Regions from separate parts of the Alteromonas sp. G4i35 genome, predicted to be linked through region 1. Evidence: predicted binding sites of a transcription regulator. Region 1 holds the regulator's gene; each other region holds the start of a gene.
What was found. The regulator LexA, encoded in region 1, represses DNA repair genes until DNA is damaged. The targets are predictions, from matches to a motif close to TACTGTATNNNNATACAGTA.
Positions count from the first base shown of each region.

Region 2: a site for LexA is predicted at 1,933-1,952, ahead of ACFI6L_RS11325 (YebG family protein). Genes of this name have one in related genera too.
Region 3: a site for LexA is predicted at 2,676-2,695, ahead of uvrD (DNA helicase II). Genes of this name have one in related genera too.

Region 1 is NZ_JBHNZD010000009.1:122,945-130,186, reverse strand. Features, by position in the region: gene ctaD (cytochrome c oxidase subunit I) at 1-1,370, opposite strand, end outside; gene coxB (cytochrome c oxidase subunit II) at 1,380-2,543, opposite strand; gene lexA (transcriptional repressor LexA) at 3,126-3,752, opposite strand; gene ACFI6L_RS07460 (COG1470 family protein) at 3,865-7,242, opposite strand, start outside.
Region 2 is NZ_JBHNZD010000015.1:44,107-51,348, reverse strand. Features, by position in the region: gene ACFI6L_RS11335 (ABC transporter permease) at 1-574, opposite strand, end outside; gene ACFI6L_RS11330 (ABC transporter ATP-binding protein) at 574-1,377, opposite strand; gene ACFI6L_RS11325 (YebG family protein) at 1,600-1,887, opposite strand; gene rpsF (30S ribosomal protein S6) at 2,134-2,535, shown strand; gene rpsR (30S ribosomal protein S18) at 2,547-2,774, shown strand; gene rplI (50S ribosomal protein L9) at 2,801-3,253, shown strand; gene ACFI6L_RS11305 (efflux RND transporter permease subunit) at 3,713-6,898, shown strand; gene ACFI6L_RS11300 (efflux RND transporter periplasmic adaptor subunit) at 6,912-7,242, shown strand, end outside.
Region 3 is NZ_JBHNZD010000010.1:130,056-137,297, forward strand. Features, by position in the region: gene ACFI6L_RS08240 (GGDEF domain-containing response regulator) at 1-402, opposite strand, end outside; gene uvrD (DNA helicase II) at 445-2,616, opposite strand; gene cysE (serine O-acetyltransferase) at 3,080-3,886, shown strand; gene ACFI6L_RS08255 (sensor domain-containing diguanylate cyclase) at 3,984-5,492, opposite strand; gene ACFI6L_RS08260 (HAD-IA family hydrolase) at 5,661-6,401, opposite strand; gene xerC (tyrosine recombinase XerC) at 6,422-7,242, opposite strand, start outside.

The DNA of each region.
Region 1 (7,242 bases):
TGCATAGGGAAGAACAACACATTGACCGATACCAGTGAGCACCAGAAATGCCATTTAGCTAAAGCTGTGTCATACATTTTTCCCGTCCATTTAGGCAACCAGTAATACACCGCAGCCATGATGGAAAAGACCGCGCCAGTTACCAGTACATAGTGGAAATGGGCTACAACGAAGTAAGTGTCGTGATATTGGAAGTCCACGGGCGTGATCGCCAACATTAGCCCTGACAACCCACCAATGGTGAACAGCACAATAAAGGCAATAGCGAACATCATTGGCATTTCAAAGCTCAGTGAGCCGCGCCACATGGTCGCTACCCAGTTAAACACTTTTACGCCAGTAGGCACCGAGATAAGCATGGTGGCAAACATGAAAAACATTTCCATGTACACCGGCATGCCCGTGGTGAACATATGGTGAGCCCACACAACAAAAGAGAGCAGCGCAATCGACGCCGTGGCGTAAACCATAGACGCGTATCCAAACAGCTGCTTTCGAGAGAAGGTAGGAACAATTTGCGAGATAATGCCGAAAGCGGGCAAGATCATAATGTACACTTCAGGGTGCCCGAAGAACCAGAAAATATGCTGGAACATAACCGGGTCGCCGCCACCAGCAGCATCAAAAAAGCTCGTGCCAAAGAACTTATCAGTTAACACCATGGTAACCGCACCGGCGAGCACTGGCATTACCGCAATCAGCAAGAATGCCGTGATAAGCCACGTCCATACAAACAGCGGCATTTTCATCCAGGTCATGCCTGGCGCACGCATATTAAAGATGGTCACAATCACGTTAATCGCACCCATAATGGATGAAATACCCATGATGTGAACAGAGAACACAAACAACGCTGTCGAATCGCCACTGTAAGTCGTTGAAAGGGGCGCGTAGAAAGTCCATCCAAAAGCAGGGCCGCCGCCTTCCATAAAGAGCGAGCTCAATAGAATGAGAAAGGCACCTGGTAAAATCCAGAAGCTCCAGTTATTCATGCGCGGTAACGCCATGTCAGGGGCGCCGATCATCATGGGAATAAGCCAGTTTGCGAGCCCAGTAAAGGCTGGCATTACTGCACCAAATACCATGATAAGCCCGTGTACCGTAGTCATTTGGTTAAAGAAGTTTGGCTCTACAATTTGTAGACCGGGTTGGAATAGTTCAGCGCGGATCACCATGGCCATCGCACCACCAACTAAAAACATAATAAAGGCAAACCACAGGTAAAGTGTGCCTATGTCTTTGTGGTTAGTGGTAAACAACCAACGCGTTATCCCTTTAGGAATATGATCGTGGTGTTCATGGTCATCATGTAGGTGACCGTCATGAGGCGCAGAGGTATCTGGCGAAATAACTTCAGTTGCTTTGCTCATTGTCTGCTCCTAGTTTCCGTTTGCCACTGCGTTGACATCTTTGGCTTGAACCATATCGCCAGTTTTATTGCCCCAGGCATTTCGCTCGTAAGTGACTACGGCGGCAATTTCCTTAAGACTTAGCATTTTTCCAAACGCTTGCATGGCTGTTCCTGACTTTCCATGCAGCACGATGTCAATGTGACCTTGCTGATCTTCTAGTGCCATCTTGCTGCCTTTTAATGCCGGGAACACGCCAGGTAAACCTTCACCATTTGGCATATGGCAAGCAGCGCACGTTGCGTTGTATACTCGCTCGCCCTCTTTCATCAGTTCATCCATAGACATATTCATAGAAAGTAGACGCTGCTCTTCTTCTTTTGCTTTACGAACAATCTCTTCTTGTTCGCCCATCCACTTTTCAAACTCGGCGGGTTCTTTAGCAATTACCACAACCGGCATATAGCCGTGGTCTTTACCACAAAGCTCTGCGCACTGTCCGCGATAAATACCCGGCTCATTCACCTTGGCCCAAGACTCGTTAATAAAGCCGGGGTTGGCATCTTTTTTCACGGCAAAGTCAGGAACCCACCAAGAGTGGATAACGTCGTCAGAAGTAATAAGAAAACGTACTTTTTTACCTGTGGGAATAACCAGAGGGCGGTCAACTTCAAGCAGGTAGTTATCTGTTTTCTGGAATTTGTTCTCTATTTGCTCGCGCTGAGTGGCGAGTAAAGAATAAAACTCTACATCGCTATCCATGTACTTGTAATGCCATTTCCATTGAGAGCCTGTTACTAACACCGTCATGTCAGGCTCAGACGTGTCTTCCATAGCAATTAGAGTATTCGCTGCGGGTACCGCCATGAAGATAAGAATAAGGAAAGGAATAACGGTCCAAGCAATTTCAACCTTCACGTTTTCGTGAAAATTAGCTGGCTTGGCGCCACGGGACTTTCTATGTAGATACATTGAGGCGAACATCACGCCAAAAACTACAACCGCGATACCTACACAAATGAAGAACATCAACATATGGAGGTCGTATACCTGCCCACTGATGTCGGTAGCACCGCGTCTCAAATTAAGCGAAGAGGCTTCTTCGCTTGCTTCTTGCGCAAAAAGCAAAGGGGAAAAAAGCAAAATTGGTATACTAGAACACCATTTTACGAAAACGGTCGTTAGTTGTTTCACTCAGCACCTCCGTAATGGCGTGGTCAAAGACGCTGATTAATTTGCGCGATGCCCTACCAAATGGTTTGCGAACGATTGACCCATAACCTCAACTTGTAAAACAAATTTAGAGCCATTGTTATTATTTTGTTAATCTCTGTATAAGAATTGCGCAATAATGTCGTGCCGTCTAGTCTTTTCTATTAAAAATTTAACGAAGTGGTTAATTTTTAATCATTTACTAAAATGGTCGCGGGGGATTTCACGTGCAAAAAGAGAAAGCCATTGCTGTGAGATGCCCTTGGAATCAAACAGGCATTTTGAACACGGGGTTAAAGTAAATGCTCGACTAACTAGTTAAGAAATCAATAAGTAATCGATTACTCAATGTCGATTTCAAACAAAATTCAAAATAAAAAATGGAAAATACTTGAAGCATTCATAGAAAGAATAACGTGAGTAATGATAAAAATAAGCGCGCAGAAAACCAACAGGTTTGCTGGGCAGGATAAAACCTAAGTTGGCAGATTGAGGAAAAAAACAGGAACAAAAGACATAAAAAAAGCGGCTAACGCGCCGCTTTTATACAAACAAGCTAAAATACTACATCCAGTCAGCGTTTCTGATCACACCCACCGCAATGCCTTCTATCGCAAAATGTTCAGTCGCCAAATCAACTTTTATTGGTGCAAACTCATCATTCTCAGCATGAAGCAATACTTCACGCCCGCGTTTCTCTAGACGCTTTACGGTGACGTCTTCATCTACACGCGCCACAACCACCTGACCGTTGTGTACATCAGTGGTGCGATGAACAGCGAGAAGATCACCGTCTAAAATACCAATGTCTTTCATGCTCATACCGTTAACGCGTAGCAAAAAGTCGGCATGGGGTTGAAACAGTGCAGGATCGACTTTGTAGTGCGATTCAACATGCTCTTGCGCCAAGATCGGCTCACCGGCTGCAACACGCCCAATTAACGGTAGGCCTTCTTCTTCTTGTGCGTCGTTATCAAGAGGGATATTGAGCTTAATGCCACGAGACGTACCAGGCAAAATTTCAATCACGCCTTTACGCGCCAATGCTTTCAAATGTTCCTCTGCTGCATTAGCAGAACGAAAGCCAAGCTGACGGGCTATTTCCGCACGAGTAGGCGGCATTCCCGTTTCTAACATGGTTGTTTTAATAAGTTCTAAAACTTCGGTTTGTCGAGCTGTGAGTGGGCGCATAAAAGACCTGTCTGTTCATACAGTTCCTGTAAGTATATACACCTAAAACTAAATAACAAGCACTTGCCGCGTCTTTTGCGATCTGCAATAGCCTACGACAAGTGCTTTCCTCTTATTTTACGAGAAGAGCCATGTTCGGGTTACTAATTTGTAACTCCAGCTCCCCATCACTATTTTGACGTGTGCGCATGCCTTCAACATTATCGAGCCCAAGTCCAGGGCTTTGCCACACCACATTGCCTTTATTATCAACCTCAACCACGCGATATGCGATGCTGTCATAATAATTGTACGAATAGTCATTCTCGTTAGGCTGGTAGATAGCGAGAATCGACTGATTAGACGACGTCGTTGGAACAGCCGCTATATACTGAGGGTAGAATGACGGTGCTATAGCGTCTTTGAGTTCTAATGCATCGCTCGCCACGTCATAAACATTGATGGTGTTGTAGTTTCTATTTAAACACGCAAATTCAAGTTCGCTATCACTATCAAAATTTACCGTGAGCAATTGGTCACAATTGGTTTCCAATTCATTCAATCCAACAAATTCACCATCCTGCATTTTATAGAGCTTGAGCGAACTATAGCCCCCAACAGCAAAATAATGCACACCGTCTTTTTCAGAGGCAGCAAGCGCATTAATTGAAAAATCGTTAATGATTGAGTCGATAAGCACCTGATTCTCGATATCAAACGCTTTAAGTCGATTGTTCTCAATAATAACTGCATCGGCGTAACTGTCGTTATTTACGTCAATGGCTTCAATAAACGAAATTTCACTATTCTGATTATTGTTCAGTGTCCACTGAATAGCGTTATCTGTAAGTCTCACGACATTAAACGACGAACTATAATCCAGTGCCCCTATTAGTAACTCACCCACACCGTCATTGTTGTAGTCTGTAACGACCGGTTTGCTATAGTTATAGACATCTTCGCCAACCTCAGCACTTATCGCAAAGTTATCCTCTTTATCTACCGATAAAATCTGAATAGATGATTCGTAACTACTTGTATCGCTAACAAAGACGGCTCTTTCATCATTATCGCCATAAGGTGCCCAACCCGCGGCATGATATCTACTCGCGCGCGGCGCACCTTTTATATCTGACAAGGCATATTCACCGTTGGCATCTTGTTGCGCTACTAAAATTTGATTATCACCAGTCCAAATAATGTCGTCCACATTGTCATTGTCTAAATCGTCAATGAGAAGTGACATGCCACTGTAAGTGTTGTGGTTAAGAGCCCACTGCTCAGAGATTTGTCCCGCTTCTAATGCAAAACCTCTAACTTGTCCCCACTGACACTCGGAGACAACCACTATTCCTTCTGTAGCTGGGCTTTCTTTACTATAGGCGATATCACAAATGTCTCCATGTTCCGCCGTTGCCAAACTGCTTTTCGATACTGCTGAGTAGATTGAGATATCATTCCAACTATCGGCACCGATGATTTCATCTACACCATCGTTATTCATATCACCCAGCACAACAAATGCGTCGCTGAACCCGCTACCGTATAGCCATTGGTTGGCACCGCTTTCGATATCAAATACATAACCATTGTTCGTTACCATTTCTATCGATGCGTCATCATCTACGTTACCAAAAGCAAGGTTATTGACGCCGTCAATATCGTACTGTTGCAACTGCTCACCTGTGCGAACATCTACAATGGCAATAGAAGTCGCATTGTAATATTCGCTCCCATATAAATAAGCAACTTCATCAACTCCGTCACCATTGATGTCGTAAAATAAGCCAGAAATAATACTATCTTCAATAATAAACACCGCTTCTGCGTTACTTTCGCGGTCTTTTATTACAGACAATCCCTGTTGAGTAAGAAGGTAGATTTCATCATTATTGTCACCATCAACATCTTGGGTATGCACGCTTCTAATTTCGCCTTTAGTTGGCAGTTTATACGGATACACATAGGTATTTTTAAGCGTATTGCCTTCTAGCGAAAATCCGCCCACGTTGCGAGCATTTACCGTGATAAGTTCACTTACACCATTGGTCGAAGCAATAGCAAAGCCGTGATTATAAATTGGTGTCATCACAGTAGTACGAGCATAAGCCGGGGCCTTGTCCGCATAAGAAGTGATTTCGAGCGTTTGTTGGGATTCAGTTCCGTCTAAGCTAGCGAAACTAAACATATAAGTTTGAGCGTTGAAAAGTTGATTCGCAGGTACATTCCAGGTCATCAGACCTTCCGCATTTAACGAAGCACCGGGAGGCGCTGAAATAAGCTCTCCCGCGACGTCATCGTCAACTCTGTCTGGGTCACTCATCGATACGGTAAACTCTACGTATCCGCCCGCAGTTACTACTTCAGGCATATTCGATGCAGTGAGCGTCATAGGAGAATTGCCGATCTCAACGAAAGTAGGCTGGGATTCAACAACGTTAATACCGTCTGACACCACCATGGTAACTTTAACTTCATCACCGAAGACTGCGCTGTAAGGTGGCAGCGTGGTACCATTAACATCGTCAAGGACTACACCATTTACATACCAGCGAAACGAAATCACCAGCTCTGAGTCGGGAGTATCTGAATCATGATAGTAGCCAGGCTCAACGGTGACTTCATCTGTGGTATAGACAGTCTCATAGGCATAGTAATAAGGCTGATTCACTACAGGAGGTACGGATATCGCATCGATATCTGAAAGCGCAAGGCCAGTATGATTTCCGCTGGCAAACGCTGTTAGATTATTAAAGTATACACCTACATCGTAAATATCATCGCCGTTGTTATCTTCGCCATAGCGAACAGCGCCATCAATAACGTCAATTCCAGCCGTTTTATCTCCTTTTACGACCAGCGAGCCAGATGACGAATAGGGAAGGTCGCCCTGATCAGAAGAATATGCAAAGTCCAATTTGCCTTTAGACGCAATGTAGATTGAACCATTAAGTTCAGACACGAAGGTGTTGTTTGTCACCCCTTCTGCTGATGTGCCACTGACCTTGTAAGTTTCACCATTGTGCGTGACAGTAAGATACTGCCTCGTCTCTTCATAAAACGTACCTGTTTGTGGGCGGTAGCGAAAATCAACACTTAAGTAGCCTTTTAATGTTGTGCGCACGCCACCGTCTAGCATAGACAAAGTAGTGAAATAAGACGTTACTTCGGAGCTGTTTTCACCTGCGTCAGTAATAACTAGCGAAAATTGTCCGTCATACCGAGTGGAGTCGTAATATTGAATGCACTGATCATAGTCTACAGTAATCGTTCCTTTACCCGTGTCTTCATCAAGCTTACCTGAGTATGTTACTGATCCTGATTCATAGCACTCGGTCGTACCTTCAACGTTGCCGTTCTCATCTAGGAAGGTGTAGATATCATATTGATCTACATAGGGTGAGCCACTTGTATTGTCACCAAAGAGCGTGATGTAAACCTCTTGTACTGCGCTGATATCCACAGTAGAGACTTTCGTTTCTCCACTGTAGTTCGCATCAGCATAGGTGGT
Region 2 (7,242 bases), on a different contig from region 1:
TACCGGTTTTCTTAACTATGCCTGAGATAGTGAAAGGGTGATCATCATGGTTGTTGAACGATACGCTACCCAGACCATGGGAAATAATAATCTTATCCCCTACCTTGTACCCCAATGATTTGGCGATATCTGCGCCAACAACGGTAGACAGTGGCTGCGTAAATGCCGAGCCTGCTGCCATTTCAAGTGATTGCATATCACCGTATTTAAAGTGGTCGAAAAAGCTGTTGGTCGTACCTACTACTCTAAAACCTCTGTGGGTATCACCCAAAGATAGTGGGATAAGCCACGATACCTGCTTGTTAGATTGAAGCGCCGCAATACTTTTATATTCAATACCTTTGGTGGGAGTGCCTATATTAAACACTGACGACAGGAGTAAATTAAGCTGTCCACTTGGTGCGCCAACAATAAGATCAACACCAGAAACGGTGCGCGTAAAACTGGTTTTAACTTGGGTGCGAATAATGTCCACGCACAAAAGTAAACTAATGCTGATGGTAATGCTTAAAAGTGTGAGGATTGCCGTTGTTTTCCTGCGCTTTAAGCTTTCAATAGCAATGGTACTTAGCATTACGCACGCTCCTGTGCTTTTGGGGCCTCATCGCCTCGCGTTTTTATGTGGTTTGTACTTGGGCTTAATTCACTCATGCTGCAGTGGCGGTCGAAATAACTCTCCATGGCTTTATCGTGACTAACAAAAATCATGGTGCTTTCACCTGCAACGTCTTTTAGCAGCGACATAAAACTATCTCTGGCATCGGTATCTAGGGCAGAGGTAGGTTCATCGACAATTAATAATTGTGGGTCGTTAATCAGTGCTCTGGCAATGGCAACGCGCTGCTGCTGACCAATACTCAATGCGTCAGCTTTCGCATGCAGCACGTGAGAAGGCAGCTGTAGCTTGTCCAGTAAATGACGAAGCTTTGCGTCTGATGCTGTCTTGCTGACGTTTGTACTTGCAAAATACACCGCCGCATTAATGTTCTGTGCCACAGAAAGGTAGGGAATAAGATTAAATTGTTGAAAAACAACGCCGATATTGCGTGCTCTAAACTTGTCCCGCTGTCGGTTCGATAATGCGGAGAAAGGCTGCGCTAATAAGGCAATGTCGCCCTGAGTTGGAGTTAATGTTCCGCACAGCAAATTGAGCAATGTGCTCTTTCCGCTACCCGAAGGCCCTGAGAGAAAAACGTGCTCACCTTGCGAAACTTGCCACGCTTTAATGTCAATGATGGGGGGGCTTTCTTTGGTGTACGAAAACTGTAAATTGCTAACTTCAATCGCTGTGTTACGCTCTTTATTCACTGCGTTGTGCTCTTCAGACACTGCGTTGCGCTGGGAGTGAGTGCTATTGTTTTTATTGATGGTATTCACGCTAAGCCCGACCTGTATTTACGTCTTATGTTCACATTAGCAAAAGCGACACGTCTGTTCACCCAGTTAAAAACCAGAGAAAACACATTGCCGCGTTGAGGTAATGTTATCAAATAACATTTTTGCGTATAGCTATGCTATCAGATCTCATCAGCCTAAAGCGGCAATTGCTCTTATTAATTGCTCATCATAACGACGCAAAAGAGAGGCGCGCCTAAATTATCAGCCGTTAGCTTGTAGCTTTACTACTTCTGCGCTTTCATCTTCTAATACGCTTTCTGCGGTAGCGCCTTTGAAAATCTTACTGATTTTATCTTTGTTTTTAGACAGCATGATGGTGAGCTCTTCCACTACGCTATCGTCTAGCTTGATGCCCTTCGCATGAATGTAGTCAGCAAGGTTATCTGCTGCATCGAGCATTTTGTCATACTGATCGGCTTCTTTTTTGTCGGTAGTTACCAATTTTTCTACCCCTTTGTGCGTAACAACATACTGTGTGGTAATGGCCATGGTAGGTCCCCTGTTTATTAAAGACACAAAAACTGTACAGCATTTTGCTGTATAAATAAACAGTATTTTGATTAAATGTCTGAGCGTAGTGTTTGGGAAAAGGGCAGATGATTGTTCTAAAGGTGATTAATGCTTGTGCAATTAGTAACTGCTGCGTATAATGCGCGCCCTTACAGCCATCCCAATTCGTTCCTTGTCTCCATACAGTCGGCTGTACTGTCGAGGCTACAACCGTAAGGAGCTATAATGCGTCATTACGAAATCGTATTTATGGTTCACCCTGATCAGAGTGAACAAGTACCTGGTATGATCGAGCGTTATACCACAATCCTAAAGCAAGACGGTGGTCAGATTCATCGTTTAGAAGATTGGGGCCGTCGTCAACTGGCTTACCCAATTGAAAAGCTGCACAAAGCCCACTACGTACTAATCAATGCTGAAGCGTCTGCAGAAGCTGTTGATGAATTGGAAAATGCTTTCCGTTTCAACGACGTGATCCTACGTAACATGGTTATGCGCACTAAGACTGCTGTGACTGAGCCTTCTCCAATGATGAAAGAAGAGCCTCGTCGTGAGCGTCGTGACGATTCTGCTCCTCGCCAAGATCGCGCGGAAAAGAAAACTGAAACCACTGAAGACAACGCTTAAGGAGATCACCCATGGCTCGTTTTTTCAGACGTCGTAAGTTCTGCCGTTTCACTGCAGAAGGTGTGACTGAGATTGATTACAAAGATATCGCTACTCTTAAGAACTACATCACTGAGAGCGGTAAAATTGTCCCTAGCCGTATTACTGGTACAAGCGCAAAATATCAGCGTCAGCTGTCCTCTGCGATCAAGCGCGCACGTTTCCTTGCGTTGCTTCCGTACACTGATTCACACAAGTAATTTGGCGAATATAAGGGTTAGCTAAGATGAATATCATCCTACTAGATAAAATCGCCAACCTTGGCGGCCTGGGCGACCAAGTGACTGTTAAGTCTGGTTACGCTCGTAACTTCCTTTTCCCACAGGGTAAAGCGGTTCCTGCAACTAAAGACAACGTTGAAAAGTTCGAAGCACGCCGTGCTGAACTTGAAGCGAAAATTGCTGAGCAACTAGCTGCTGCTAACGCACGCGCTGAAAAAGTTGCTGAGCTTGCTGAAGTTACAATCGCAGCTCCTGCTGGTGACGAAGGTAAACTATTTGGCTCTGTTGGTACTCGTGACATCGCTGATGCAATCACTGCAGCTGGCGTTGAAGTACAAAAAGCAGAAGTTAAACTACCTACTGGTACTCTTCGTGAGACTGGTGAGTATGACATCGACTTACAACTTCACTCTGACGTTATCACTTCAATCAAAGTGATCATCATTGCTGAAGCGTAATCGCTGACGTATTTGAAAAAAGCCGCTCCTAGAGCGGCTTTTTTTTGCTCTAAATTTTTGTTCGATACTTAAAGACCAATACCAATCCGCATAGATGATTGCCCACCCAGAAGGCGCTGGCAAGTTTCCTAACAAAGCGTGGGAATGCAGGGATGGCCGTTGCTTTTCAAATTCCCAGAGTGAAGCTTGCCAGACCTTCCCGAAGGGCGAGTTTAAAATATCCCTACCCTCACTCCACGTCGCGACGCCTAAATAACGATGGGTGTAAGCAAATATGTCCAGCGCCGACAAATGGCGTATTTTTGAGGTCCACTCATCTGCGATAAATAACGTTTTTTAAACGGTATTTAAACAAAATGTTAATAATCGCTGAAATTCTTAGTGTCATGGCTTTAAACTTTTTCTGTCATTCCTGCGACCTATAGTAAACCAAACAATAAAAAGCATAAGTGCCATATTATGGACATCACTAAGCAAGCAATAAAAAACGCGACCGGGGTAGGTATAGGAATAACACTGCTGGTATTTTTAGGGCTATATAGCCTGTTTAATTTACCTGTACAGCTGTTTCCTGACATTGAACGACCGAATATCAACATCCAGACCTCGTGGCGCGCTGCGTCGCCCCAAGAAATTGAGTCGGAGATCATTGAACCTCAAGAGGAAGTGCTGCAAGGGATCCCTGGCCTTGAGTCGATGAATGCATGGGCAAACCAAGGTAATGCGTGGATTAATCTAGAGTTTGGTTTAGATACGGACATGCAGAAAACGCTCATTGAAGTGATTAGCCGCATGAATCGCGTACCGCCACTACCTCGCGATGCCTTGTCCCCTAATATTATGCTTGCTGGAAGTGGGGGAGACGCCCCCGCTTTGACCTACTTTTTTCTTCAGCGCCTTCCGGGCAATCCAAACGAAATTAATACCTATGTAACCTTTTTTACCGATGTCATTAAACCTCAGCTTGAATCCATCCCGGGCGTTGCAAGGGCGCGTATGGAAAGCGGGGTTGGCGGCGTTGAGGAGTTTCAAATTGTTTTCGACCCGTTTAAAGCGGCGCAGTTAGGCATTGACCTAACGGCAGTTGCCAACGAGTTGGGGCGTGCGAATGATATTTCAGGCGGCTTTGTCGATGTGGGCAGAAGACGCTATACCCTGCGTTTTGAAGGTCGCTACGAGCCTACGCAAATGGGTGAAATGATCCTTGAATGGCGAGACGGCAGCCCTATCACGCTAAATGACATTGCCGAAATTAAAATCACCCGCGCTGACGGTGCAAACTACAGTGTGCAAAACGGCAATCCGGCTATATCTATTCGCGTAGACAGACAAAACAACGCCAATGTTTTAGCTACCTTAGAAGCCGTAAAAGCAAAAGTTGCACAAATAAACGAACAGGACTTGGCCCCTGAACAGTTAGTAATGGCGCAAAGCTTCGATGCCTCAGTGTTTATCTATAGAGCGGTGCAGCTAGTTACCAGCAATTTATTTATAGGCGTGCTGCTTGCCATTGCCGTGCTTTGGCTCTTTATGCGCCAGCTGCGGGCAACGCTCATTGTGGCATTGGCCATTCCTATCTCACTACTTAGCACTTTTGTGGTGCTTCAACTTACCGGTCGCTCGCTCAATATCATTTCACTGGCAGGACTCGCCTTCGCGGTAGGTATGGTGCTAGATGCCGCTATTGTCGTGCTGGAAAACATTGTAAGAACGCGCAAGAGCGCCGAAGCCGAAATCGAAAATAAAGACCCAAATTCACAAACGCACATGGAGGATTGTGCCCATCGGGGAACGAAAGAAGTGTTTGGTGCCCTCATGGCGTCAACAGCCACCACCGTTGCTATTTTTATTCCCGTCATGTTTTTGGAAGATGTTGAAGGGCAATTGTTTGCTGACCTCGCTCTTACCATTGCCATTGCAGTGTGTATGTCGCTAGTGGTTGCGGTAACGGTATTGCCTGTCGTTGCCGCTAAATACCTTAATGGCAACATGCCAGCTGATAGCTTACAGCGGGTATGGGCTAAGATAACCCGCGCTATTATGTCGCTATCAAGTACGCCGCTTCGCCGCCTTGTATTAGTCATAACACTCATGGGCGTGCCTATTACAGGTAGTGTTTTGCTTATGCCTTCCATGGATTATTTGCCGCCTGTAAAACGCGATGCCGTTGACGCCTTCTTAAGTTTGCCTGCAGGTGCCAGTGAAAACTTTATTAGTGAAGAAGTGATGCCAATTATCGTTGAGCGACTGCAGCCTTATATGGACGGAGAAAAGCAGCCCGCGCTGAAAAACTACTACATTATCACATGGCCAAATGGCGGAAATTTGGGTGTGCGCGCTAAAGATCAGTCTAAGGTCAAAGAGTTAGAAGCCATTGTTCGCGATGAAATTTTAAAGGATTTGCCGGATACACAAACCTTTTCACAACAGGGCAATTTGTTTGGCGGCTTTGGAAACGGTCGGTCAATCGACATTCATCTTCAAGGTACCGACCAAGCCATGCTCGGCATCGCTGCGCAAGCAGGTTTAGACAAATTGAGAGAAGTTTTCCCTAACGCTAATGCGCGTTCGAATCCTCCACTAGAGCAAGCTGAGCCAGAGCTTCGTTTTTACCCTAATGACAGCCGAATGATGGAAGTCGGGTTAAATCGCGGCAGTATGGGGAACCTAGTGCGTGCCATGGGTGATGGTATGTATGTGGGGGAGTACTTCGATGGCACCAAACGCATGAATATTATCTTCCGCTCAGCGCCCTGGTTTACACCCGAAGACTTAAATAGCACGCCAGTCATGACGCCATCAGGCGAGGTGGTGCAATTAGGCGAACTGGTAGGTATTGAAAGAGCCGTAGGACCAAGTCGTATTCAGCGCATTGATGGTCGAAGAACACTCACGCTAAACGTAAATCCGCCAGAGGGTATGAGTTTAGAAGAAGCCATGAAAGTGATTACCTCTGAGGTTGAACCTGCCATTATGGCCATGATGCCTACTGATGGCGCTATTAATTATGGTGGTAGCGCGGATAGCTTAAAAGGCGCTATTGCCTCGATGGCTGATAACTTTCTTTTTGCCATGGTGTTGCTACTGCTGTTAATGGCGGGGTTGTTTAAATCGTTAAAAGACAGCGTGCTGGTAGTACTTTCTATTCCGCTAGCCACGGTGGGCGGGGTGATTGCTATTCGTATCATGAACATCTTTACCTTCCAGCCCATGGACCTGTTAACCATGATTGGCTTTATTATTTTGCTAGGGCTTGTAGTAAACAATGCCATTTTACTCGTGCATCAGACTCGTATAGGAGAGCAAGAAGGGCTGACCCGTGATGACGCGGTAGAACAAGCAATCAAACTACGTTTACGGCCTATCTTTATGAGCACGCTGACTTCAATCTTTGGCATGCTGCCCCTGCTGTTGCTACCAGGTGCAGGCAGCGTTATTTACCGAGGTCTTGCGGCTGTTATTGTGGGAGGAATGACGGTGAGTACCATATTCACCTTGCTATTACTGCCTACCTTGCTGCGTATGACGGCTTCAACGTCATCTGTAAATATACTCAAACCCCTGGCCGAGCGCATAGAGAGCACTGGCGCTTCGCCGACTACCTCATCCACCGCAAAACAAAATAAATACAACGATCATGTGTAAGGAAAAGACAACCATGAAAGCAACGACTTCTACTCTCGCCCTTAGTTTGTTTACCTTATTTGCAAGCTGTGTATCGTTGAGCGCACAAGCACAGGATAGCAATCAACCACCGCCGGTGCTGGTACAAATAGATGAAGCCAGAGAGCAAGCGATTTCACAACTTACCTGGGTTCCTGGAACGGTACTAAGCGTTATCGATGCAAACCTTGCTTCTGAGGTAGACGGTCGCATCACTTGGATGGCAGATGTAGGTGATGTGGTAAAAGCGGGGGAGCCTTTAGTTAAAGTCGACGATACTCGCTTAAGCATTACCCGCAATCAAAATGCCTCAAATATTGCCAGAT
Region 3 (7,242 bases), on a different contig from region 1:
ATTAGTGCTTACGACGACGACGCCAGTAGACTTGTTTTTTTCTAATCTGCTAATAAGACGATTGAGGTAGTCGTAGTTCTGCGAATTTTCTTTGGGAATGTAATCGACAACGTCACGTTCTAGGACTTTATCGCGAATAGCGCTATCTAAACTTTCTGTTGTAGCAATGGTGGGAATGAAAGACTCAACCGTAAAGTCGATGGCTTCGCCTTTTGGTGCATCGGGAAGCGAGTATGCAACAATAGCACACAGAAAGGTTTCCGGCATATTTTGCGAAAACCGTGCTTTGCCTTCTGTCAGCGACGTTGCGCCAACGGGGGTAAGACCTGCCCGGCGTACTAATTTCGCTATAAGTTCAAGGTTGCCTTCACCATTTTCGATGATCAGCACGTGTTGCTGCATACATTTCAACTTAGGTTTAGGCTACCTTGCCTATTAATAATGTTACGCTTTCTCCAGCTTTGCGTAAGCAAGTACCAGCCATTTGCTGCCAAATTCGTCGAAGTTTACTTGAACTCGACCGTGCTCACCACTCCCTTCGTAGTTAAGTACGATCCCTTCGCCAAATTTACGGTGTACAACTCGCTCACCTAAACTAAAGCCCGTTTCTTCAAAACTGGCGTGCGACGTCGCTTGGCTAAAGCGGTTGTGCACGGGCCGCGAAATCGTCGATTTCAGCCTAACCTCTTCAACGCAGTCTGCTGGCATTTCGCGAATAAATCGAGAAGCAGTATGATACTTATCTTGGCCATAGAGTCGACGACTTTCTGCATAAGTAATATACAACTTTTGCATTGCTCTGGTCATACCAACATAGCAAAGTCTGCGTTCCTCTTCCATTCGACCTGGCTCGTCGTTGGTCATTTGGCTAGGGAACATGCCTTCTTCTACACCTGCTAAGAATACCAGCGGAAATTCAAGGCCTTTGGCGGTGTGTATGGTCATCATCTGGACGGCGTCCTGGTCTTTATCCGCCTGGGTTTCACCCGCTTCCAGCGACGCATGAGCTAGAAAGGCTGCCAGAGGCGACATTTCTTCGGCTTCTTCAGGCACGATAAAGGTCTTACATGCAGTAACCAATTCTTCTAAGTTTTCTAGACGTGCTTGAGCTTTTTCTCCGCGCTCTGCTTGGTACATAGCGTACAGACCAGATTGGCGAATAGCTTTATCGGCTTGTTGGTCAAGGGGCTCATCTAACGTGGATTGCTCTAGCTCAGTAATTAGCAACACAAAGCTTTGCATAGCGTTTAGCGCGCGGCCTTTGAAGCCACCTTCATTAATGAGCAACTGACACGCCTGCCACATTGAACAGTTGTGCATTCGCGCGGTGTCGCGCACTTGCGATAAGGTTTTCTCACCAATACCGCGACTTGGGGTGTTTACTACACGCTCGAAAGCTGCATCGTCGTGCGGGTGGCTTACCATGCGCATATAGCCAAGGGCGTCTTTAATTTCTTGGCGTTCGAAGAAGCGCAGACCGCCGTATATGCGATACGCCAGCCCTTCGTGTAGCAAGGCTTCTTCCAGTACTCGAGACTGGGCGTTGTTTCGATAAAGAATGGCGGTATCAGTAAGGGCGTTGCCTTGATTCAGCCAATCTTTGATTTTCGAAACAATAAAGCGCGCTTCATCTAGCTCGTTGAAACCCGCATATACAGAAATCAGCTCGCCTTGCGCGTCTTCCGTCCAAAGCTCTTTCCCTAAACGGCCCGTATTGTTGTCGATAACCGTGTTCGCCGCTTTAAGAATGTTTCCTGTAGAGCGGTAATTCTGCTCAAGGCGAATAGTAGTAGGCTCGTTGAAGTCTTTCAGGAAGTGCTGAATATTATCTACGTTCGCGCCGCGCCAGCCGTAAATAGACTGATCGTCGTCGCCAACAATCATAATGTTATTATTACCACCACTACACAGCATACGAAGCCATGCATATTGGATATTGTTGGTATCTTGGAATTCGTCTACCAACACTGCACGGAAACGACGTTGATAGTGGGCTAATACTTCTGGGTTTTTAGCCCATAATTCATGTGCGCGTAGCAACAGTTCAGCAAAATCTACCAAGCCTGAACGGTCGCAAGCGTCTTGATATGCCGCATAGACTTCGCGCATGGTCTTTTGAATATGATCGCCGTGGGTTTCAATGTGCTGAGGGCGCAAGCCTTCGTCTTTGTTGCCATTTATGTACCACTGAATTTGACGAGGTGCCCAATGCTTTTCGTCCAAGTTCATGGCCTTCAGAATGCGGCGAATAAGTCGATACTGATCATCCGAATCAATTATCTGAAAATTCTCAGGCAAGTTGGCTTCTGCATGATGCGCGCGTAACAGGCGGTGTGCAAGCCCGTGGAAGGTACCAATCCACATATTGTGCAGGCTGCGACCCATCAACGACTCTATTCGGCCGCGCATTTCTTTGGCTGCTTTATTGGTAAAGGTCACTGCCAAAATAGAAAAAGGGGCGATGTTTTCGACTTCCATTAACCACGCAATGCGATGCACTAATACGCGGGTTTTACCACTGCCCGCGCCAGCCAAAACTAGGGCGTTAGATAGTGGGGCTGCTACTGCTTCACGCTGTTTGTCGTTTAGCTCGTCTAGCAGTCGAGATACATCCATAGTGTGGTACCTGTTAGTTGATAGTGTTATACATTCAGCAGCGCGCTATTATGCCACCTGCCTGTTAATTTATACAGTCCAGTTTTTCCCAGTGAAGATAAACTTCAACGGCATTATACGTTCTTGTGCAATCATGATTTTTAGTATTATTTAATGAAAGATACGAGCGCTCTGGACGTTCTATTAAATTAATGGAAGCACTCAGTTAGACGCAGCGAGAGAGCAGAGTGCTTTAACGATGTATACATGTACGATACGGTTATTAGCTATAACGAATTAATTCGATAAATTGATCGAATTATGCGCTTGGTCGGTATCACATCGGTATTGCATCACATCAAACTCAGGTAAACTTTTATGCGTTTCTTTTTGTCAGCATAGATATGCACAGCAAGGAACAAGTTTAGATTGCTTACCCAATTTTCTGATAGAACACAGCATTTTTATATAACGGGACATGCTCATGACCGCACTTACTACGCCCATCGATTTTTGGTCTACGCTGAAACAAGAAGCGCAAGTTGTTGCTGAAAAAGAGCCTTTGCTGTCTAGCTATGTGCATGCCAGTGTTCTTGCACATCACAACTTTGAATCGTCGCTAAGCTTTATTCTGTCGAACAAAATGGCAGACGACGTTATGCCTGCGCTCGCCATTCGTGAAGTTTTCGATGAAGCTTACTTACTTGAGCCAGGCATCAGCGAAGCGGCTATTGCTGACATTCTAGCGATTAAGGCGCGGGATGCGGCGGTCAACGATTACCTTACTCCCTTACTTCACTTTAAAGGTTTTCATGCTGTGCAAGTACACCGCATGGCGCATTACCTTTGGGTTCATGGGCGTCATCAGCTTGCTTTATTCTTACAAAGCCGCAACTCGGCAAGCTTTGGTGTAGATATCCACCCTGCTGCGCGTATAGGTAAAGGCGTCATGTTTGACCATGCAACTGGCATTGTAGTGGGCGAAACTGCAGTGGTTGAAGACAACGTATCTATTTTGCAGAGCGTTACATTAGGTGGTACCGGTAACGAGTCGGGCGACCGCCACCCTAAAATTCGCCAAGGCGTGTTAATTGGCGCTGGCGCCAAGATCCTTGGAAATATTGAGATAGGTGAAGGCTCAAAAGTAGGCGCTGGTAGCGTTGTACTCAATAGTGTTCCAGCTCACGTTACTGTGGTGGGTGTTCCAGCTAAAGTGGTTGGGAGACCGGTTTGTCAAAGCCCATGTGAATCCATGCGCCAAAACGTACTAGAAGATAACTCCCACGTATAAAATTGGGGTCAGAGTACATTTCTGCTTTCGTAATAACGGGGTCAGAGTACATTTTTGTCGTCAGCGTATTTGAGCGATTAAATGTACTCTGACCCCATTATTCAAGGGTTATTGTGTTGCCGCCTTTTTCTTTTGATGCGTAGAGTGCCCGATCGGCGCGCTGAATAAGTGTCTCGAGTGTATCGCTTTGCTGCATGAGAGTGACGCCGAAGCTCGATGATAATGACACTTCTGAAATAACGATTGCGTTTATTCCTTCACGTACTTTTTCCACCAAATTAAGGGCGTTTTGCTCGCTGATATTAGGCAGAAGCAATACAAATTCGTCGCCGCCGAAACGGGCAAAAACATCAGCTTTACGCACAATATCCTTCGTCACCTGACTTAGTCGGCGCAATGCGTTGTCGCCGTCTACATGGCCTAATTCGTCGTTAATACGTTTAAACTTATCTAAATCAAACATAACGAAATAAAGCGAGCTTCCAGATTCACGGCTCTGAGCCATTTCTAGTGCGCTGCGCTGAGCCAAATACTCCCGCGTATAAGCTTGGGTTAAGGTATCCACAAAAACACGGTCTTTGAGCAAAGCATTGTCTGCTTGTAACTGAGGAATGGCTATACCAAATAAAGCGTTGGCTGCAATAACGTTGAGTGCAAACTGATACACCTTGACGTAATCCATTAAGGCGAATATATGCACCAGCAAAACAATGCATAGGCTGCTTATTGCAAGGCTTATAACATTACGCTTCGTGCTTTCAGTACACGCTATCCACATGTGGGTAATGGCGAGAAAAAAGATAGCAAATGCACTGTCACGAGACTGGGTAAGTTTTGCCAATAACATGACGAATAGTATGAGGGCCAAATTGATTGCCACTTTTTTAAAGTAGCTGTGTAAATCGGATGAAGCGCAGTTAGAAAATGCTAAGAGGTCTATTTTAGAAGCCGCACTTATTTTTACTAACAAGCCAGCAAAAAGAGGTGCAAGCACTACAACACCAGCCATATCCCCTATCCAAAAGGGCAGCATCGCTTCTTTAATATCCGCCGCTGACATCTGATTAGTGAGAACAAGTGAACCAATGACTAGTTGCGTAGCAACTAACGACGAAATACAGCCGATGATTAAGAACGAGACGATTAATTGGGGTGTGGTGACGTCGGGCTTTCTCAATAGATGGCCGAGAACACTGGCTCCTGCATAGTAAGGGAGCATATGTGCAACGCCGAATAACACGCCGCCCCACATCATTTCTACGTTACTTAACGGCAGCGAGTAGTTATGACCATTCCAGACGGTAATCGCAATGGCGGCCACCATAATAGGCACTACCGCGCGCCAACCTAAAACTAAGAAGCATGCAAGGGTGTAGCCTGCCGCAGGAAACCAAACACTGGCGTGTTCAGTGTATTCAACAATGCGTCCAATTTGCCATATGGCAATCCAAGACAAGATAATAAATACATCTTGATACAAGCCAGACAGTGGCTTAAACGGCCAAAAAGAGCGACCTGTCTCGGCATGTTCATGAACATTCGAGGTTGGCTTATCTACCTTGGACGCTTGTTGCGACCTTGACTTCGAGATAGCAGGTTTTTCCATGAGGACACAAAAACTACGACTTCAGTTTTCAGTGTATAACGAGTGAGCGTTAAAATCTATACACCCTAAGTGCGGCTCTCTAGACCTTTAATAATGCGGCTTACTCAAAGGTTCACATCCCGCAAAAGAATGAGTAGTAGAGGTCTGTATTTTCGAGATAAATAGCGCCTAGACAAATTGAATAAGCTCTTCTAATGAATCAAGTTGAACGTGTGGAAGTACTGAAACGGGTTCTAATTTCAACTGCATTGGACGATTACATGCAAACCAAGCCGACTGATAGCCTGCATTAATGGCACCGAAGACGTCTTTAATAATATTATCGCCCACATGTAAAATGTGCGACGGCGTTACCTTTATCAGTGAGGCCGCTTCATCAAACATGTTTTGAGCAGGCTTCATAGGCCGTTCCACACTGGCGTGTAAGATCGCCGTGAAGTAACGGTCTAACCCTACTTTTTGCGCGTTTACATTGCCGTTAGTAATACCAACGAGCGGTAAGTGCTGGCTAAGTTTATCGAGGGTGTGGTGAACATTGCTGGCTAATGCAAAATCGCTTCTTGCGTCATAAAAACAATTAAAGCAGCTGTCTACAGCAGCACGTAATGCAGTGTCTTCTGTAGGGACTATTGATAACTGGTTTGCTGGCGTGCCAGATAGTGCAGCGTTTAAAACAACGCGACGAAGCTGCCCCATATCAGAAGCCAACCGCGCGTCTTTGGCGATAGCCGCACGTTTAAGCTGTAGCCAATCAAGTGATGTTAGCTTAGCCGCATGTTTGTGATGTTCAGCAATATGCGCTTGAAGGGCTTGCTCTGCGCGTCGAATAATAGGTTCATTATTGTAGAGGGTGTCATCAAGGTCGAAGGTCATAGCCTCGACGTTATTGATAGACCTGAAAAACTGCATGGGGAAACCTTCTAGTAGCGTTATTTCTTGTGTGCGCGAGGGTGAGCCGCGTCATAAACCTTAGCGAGATGCTGAAAATCCAGATGGGTATAAACTTGTGTCGTTGACAAGTTAGCATGACCTAATAGCTCTTGAACCGCACGCAAATCTCCGCTGGATTCTAATACGTGGGTAGCAAAGGAATGGCGCAGTTTGTGAGGGCTTACTTTTTGTGACAGCGACTGTTCGCTTGCCATTTTATCGAGGCGATTAGCGACTTGTCGATTGGATATGCGGGTTTTGCGCTTACTCACAAAGACCGCACTTTCGTAAGGTGATGCGTAGGCAGGGCGTACCTTTAACCATGCGTTAAGTGCTTTTTGTGCGTGTCGGCCTAACGGAAGTATTCGCTGTTTACTTCCTTTACCCATGACCTTCACGGTACCGTCCTTTAGACAGTCGGCCAAATTGAGCCCAGTCAGTTCGCTTAAGCGCAGTCCACAGCCATAAAGTAGCTCAAACATAGCCACATCACGTAATTGCATACCCTCATCGTCGTCACTGCTTCGGGGGGAGGCATTAAGAAGCTGCTGCATTTCATCCACGCTTAGTTGCTTAGGCAATGGCTTCCCTTGCTTCGGAGCTTGAATACCTTCTACAGGGTTGCTGAATAGTTGCTGATGATCGATAAGATATTGGCAGAAGGTTCTAAGTGCCGATAGGCGCAATGCTATACTGCGCGGGCTGTGCCCTGACATCTTTGCATCAGCCATTACCCGCTTTATGTCGCTTGGCGTTAGTCCCGACCACTCGTAAAGCCCAAGTAACTTTGCAACTTCGGTAAGCTGGCGCTGGTAGTTTT